2 regions of the Lysinibacillus sp. F12 genome follow, and region 1 is predicted to be linked to the other one. Evidence: predicted binding sites of a transcription regulator. Region 1 holds the regulator's gene; the other holds the start of a gene.
The links. Region 1 encodes NrdR, which represses ribonucleotide reductase genes. Its sites were predicted from a motif close to AACACNATATATNGTGTT; they were not measured.
Positions count from the first base shown of each region.

Region 1 (2,492 bases):
TTTATTTTTCCAAGTTGTATATTTATCATGCTCTTGGCGTGCAAGTTCCATTGCTTCTTTAGCGGTTTGAATATTTTTACGAACCCAATGATCCGCAATCGTTTCCACATATTTTTTAGGTAACTTCATATCCGTTGTTAACATAACATACTCTAGCAAAGCATTGACTACCCCAACCGGCATGCCATGCTGTACAATCAAACTTTCCGCAAGTTGTACAGAGGTTTGCAAAGGTTCTTTTCCATTATTAATGTCACGTAACACTTGAATAGGAGCTGTAGTCTCTAAATAGTGTTGTAGCTCCTGATCCTTCGTTTTTTGTCCCGTTTCTTCTAATGGCAACTGTTCGCTAACTCTCGCTATTTTGGGCGGCTCTTTTGACACAGTTAACTTATAGAAATCAGCAGCTGCCTTGCGTAAGCGCTCTTGAGAAATTCCTAAATCATCGTCTAAAGCAAGAATCACCACTTTTTGCATATCGAGCGCTGTTAAATGATATAAAAATGCTAGCTTTGCGATAGCCTCACGAACTTCTAATGTCAGTAAACTAGACGGTACCAATTGCTCGGATAACCCTGCTTGTAACAAATCGAAGTCAAATTGCTCCAAATAAAAAGGATACACCCTTTGTTGTTTATCCTTACGATTCGTATCCACTTGTAAATCTGATGGAATATTGGAATGAACGGGCTTATAGACATCTATAAAGGCACGAGATACATCCTTTAACTCCGCGTCCCTTACAGGGGATATAAAACGTTGACGCAAATTACGATATGCCTGCTCTCCAATTTTGCTAAATAAAAACATCGACAACAACGGGTCTTTCATAAAGCTTTCTGCATCTAATGGACGCTGTAGCTCATATAAAAAACTCCGCTCACCAGCATTTTCTTTTTTCCATGTACGTAGTAAACCAATCGCTTCAAGGGCTATTCGTGCCTCAAACACTTTACCAATGGGCAGACCAAGCACATTCATTAAATAATAATGTGTCATTTGCTGCTTTGGTATCTGCTCTGCTTCAGCCCATAAAGTTAAGTATAGGCTGATGGGGTCTGAGCCCGTTAACGGTTGATAGAATAATGTTACTAATTGACGCTCTTGAGTAGAAAATGCATGAGGTAGACGAATGTCAAAAGGATCGCCAGGCTGCAATTCCTTATATAAATGAATCAACGTCATTCATCCTCTCTATTTTCTATGATTTCTGCTCCGTTTGACGTTGAATAATATCTTTAATTTCCTCGATAAAGACATTGATATCTTTAAACTGTCGGTAGACCGATGCAAAACGGACATACGCCACCTCATCAATTTTGGCTAAGCGATCCATGACCAATTCACCGACATCTTCTGAACGTACCTCCGAATTTCCAATACGACGAAGATCTTTTTCAATTGATAGGACAAGTTGCTCCAGTATATCAAGCGCAACTGGGCGTTTCTCACAGGCACGAATAAGGCCACGAAGTACCTTTTCACGGCTAAATTCCTCTCGTGAACCTTCTTTTTTCACTACAACTAATGGGGTCTCTTCAATTTTTTCAAACGTTGTAAAACGGAAGCCACATGACTCACATTCACGACGTCTACGAATTTCTTTGTTATCATCTACTGGCCTCGAATCCACAACACGCGTTCCGTTAAATTGGCAAGATGGACATCTCATATAATTACTCTCCTGGTTTACAACAATTTAATATTTCTATTATAACAAATTTCCTACATATAAGAAAAGTGCATTCACGTAGTGAGCTCATGATAAACCTAAAGCACCTAAAGTACAAGGAAAGTTTTTTAAAAAAAGCACATTGAAACCCGTTAGATTTCAATGTGCTCAAGATAAAAATATTATTATGCGTTAACTGTTTCTAATGCATTAGCTACTTTTTTCACTAGGTCCACAACACGCGCAGAGTAACCCCATTCATTGTCATACCAAGCAAGTACTTTCACTTTACGGTTACCTAATACCATTGTGGAAAGCCCATCAACTGTTGATGAGTAAGTCGTTGTGTTGTAATCAGAAGATACTAGTGGTTCAACTGAGAAATTTAAAATACCTTTCATTGGACCTTCTGTTGCAGCTTTTACAAAAGCTGCATTAACAGCATCAACTGTTACATCTGTATTTAAATCTACTACAAGGTCCACTAAAGAAACATTTGGTGTTGGAACGCGAAGTGCCATACCATGAATTTTACCTTCTAATTCAGGTAGAACTAATTTTAATGCTTTGGCAGCACCTGTAGATGTAGGAATAATTGATTGTGCGCACCCACGTGCACGACGTAAATCTTTATGTGGATTATCTAAGTTCTTTTGATCGTTTGTATAAGCATGAACAGTTGTCATCAAACCATTTTCAATACCAAATGTATCATTTAATACTTTTGCTACTGGTGCTAAGCAGTTTGTTGTACAAGAAGCGTTTGAAATTACATCATGTTTAGCAATATCAAGTTTGTCATCATTAACACCTAAAACAA
Region 1 covers NZ_JBYMLP010000002.1:1,194,367-1,196,858, forward strand. The annotation lists gene AC3CH7_RS12990 (replication initiation and membrane attachment family protein) at 1-1,185, opposite strand, end outside; gene nrdR (transcriptional regulator NrdR) at 1,202-1,672, opposite strand; gene AC3CH7_RS13000 (glyceraldehyde-3-phosphate dehydrogenase) at 1,858-2,492, opposite strand, start outside.

Region 2 (2,492 bases), 470 kb from region 1:
AACAAGGCTTAGGCTTTGTACGTCGACCTACTGGTGGACGAGCTGTGCTGCATGAGCATGAGCTTACATATAGTGTCATCGTAACAGAAAGCTATCCCGATATGCCAGAGTCCGTGACAGAGGCGTACCGTGTGCTAAGTGAGGGAATCTTGCAAGGTTTCCACAACTTAGGAATGGATGCCTATTTTAGTGTCCCGGATACAGAGGAAAAAAGAGCAGACTTAAAGAGTCCAAAAAGTGCTGTATGCTTTGATGCTCCAAGCTGGTACGAGCTGGTAGTCGAAGGGAAAAAAATAGCTGGAAGTGCGCAAACACGTCAAAAAGGCGTTATATTGCAGCATGGTGCCATTTTATTAGATTTAGATCAAGAGAAGCTATTATCGGTCTTTAATTTTTCGAGTGAAGAAGCGAAGGATCGTATGCGCAGAAAATTACCGGAGAAAGCAGTAGCGATTAACAGTCTTGTGGATGAGCCTGTGACAGTTGAACAATGTGTGACAGCTTTTCGAGATGGATTTGCAAAATCGTTGCAAATTGAATTAAAACCATTTACACTTTCTGAGGAGCAGTTAGAATATGTCCGTGCATTAGAAGAAAAAAAATATGCATGTGATGAGTGGAACTTCAAAAAGTAAAAAATGGTATAAAAAAATATTTTTAAGCTTTCAATCCTTGCTATTACAAGTAGTTCCGATTCTATTGAAAAAAGCAAGAGTTGAATTGAAAATCTATATATAGTATCTTTTTTAAAGACATATACACAATATGTAGTGTTTAACAACACATGATATTGTGTATTTATTTTGTAAGGGAGGCAAAACGATGGTACTCACAAATCATCAACCCGATGTAAACAATCAATTTGAACAGTTAAACAAAGATATCGAACAATTCCCGCAGGTACACCCTGTAACGCCTGATATGCACATCACGCACAAAGGTGTATCTAGACTTGTCATGATCGATCGCTACTCGTTTAAAGACACAGAAAAGAAAACACTGAAAGCTGGTGACTTTGTTGTTTTAACGGTCAAAGCTGATCCAAAATTCCCTGCACGTGGTTTAGGGACCATTCAAAAGCTGGACATGACTACAAAAACAGCAGATATTTTGATTGAGGAAGATTATCGTAGCGCTTTAGACGATCCAAAAGAGCAAGAAACGGGTGTGATTACGCGTTCAATTGACGTGCTAGAGAAGCCTCTTGAGATTTTTTATGAACAAATCGCTAAACGAAATGCAACAGGACTTGCAATTGTTGAAAAAACGCCAGAAAAACGTCAAGAATGGTTTGAAAAATTTTATGATCAATTAGTGTCCTTAAAATTCATTCCTGCAGGACGAGTGATATACGGAGCAGGGTCTGAAACAGATGTAACATTCTTTAACTGCTACGTAATGCCTTTTGTTGCTGATTCACGTGAAGGTATTAGTGATCATCGTAAGCAAGTAATGGAAATTATGAGCCGTGGTGGTGGAGTAGGAACAAATGGCTCTACATTACGTCCACGCAACACACTGGCACGTGGTGTAAACGGCAAATCATCTGGTTCTGTTTCTTGGTTAGATGATATTGCTAAATTGACACATCTTGTAGAGCAAGGTGGCTCACGTCGTGGAGCACAAATGATTATGCTTGCAGATTGGCATCCTGATATTGTGGAGTTTATTATTTCTAAAATGCAAAACCCACGTATTCTTCGTTACCTAATTGAAAATACAACGGATGAAACAATCATTCGTCTAGCCAAAGAAAAATTAAACTTCAAGCCGCTTTCTATGCAAGAAGAAGCTATGTATCAAGGCATTGTAAACTATAAAAGCATTGAAGGTTTAGGTGGATTCGATACAGCCATTATTCGAGAGGCTGAAAATAAACTACGTGATGGTGGCACATATACCGTTCACAATCCAGAGTTTTTAACGGGTGCAAACATATCCGTAACATTAACTAAAGAATTTATGGAAGCTGTTGAAAACGATGATGATTTCGAACTACGTTTCCCAGCGGTGGAAGAATACTCAAAAGAGGAAATGAGTGCTTATAATACAGAATGGCATAATGTTGGTGACGTTCGTGAGTGGGAGAAGATGGGCTATAAAATCCGCACATATCGCACGATTAAAGCGAAAGAATTGTGGAATTTAATTAACGTATGTGCAACTTACTCCGCAGAGCCAGGAATTTTCTTTATCGACAATGCCAATGATATGACGAATGCAAAGGCATATGGTCAAAGCGTTGTAGCGACAAACCCATGTGGGGAACAGCCACTTGCGCCATACTCAGTGTGTAACTTGGCAGCAGTAAACCTTGCACAATTTGCTAATAAAGACAACCAAACTGTAGATTACGAAGCACTACGTGAAACGGTTCGTGTAGGTGTTCGAATGCAGGATAATGTTATTGATGCCACACCATACTTCTTAGAAGAAAATCGTGTACAAGCACTAGGTGAGCGTCGTGTCGGTTTAGGCGTAATGGGCTTAGC
Region 2 covers NZ_JBYMLP010000002.1:724,291-726,782, reverse strand. The annotation lists gene AC3CH7_RS10670 (lipoate--protein ligase family protein) at 1-635, shown strand, start outside; gene AC3CH7_RS10665 (vitamin B12-dependent ribonucleotide reductase) at 823-2,492, shown strand, end outside.
Region 2: a site for NrdR is predicted at 758-775, ahead of AC3CH7_RS10665 (vitamin B12-dependent ribonucleotide reductase). Genes of this name have one in related genera too.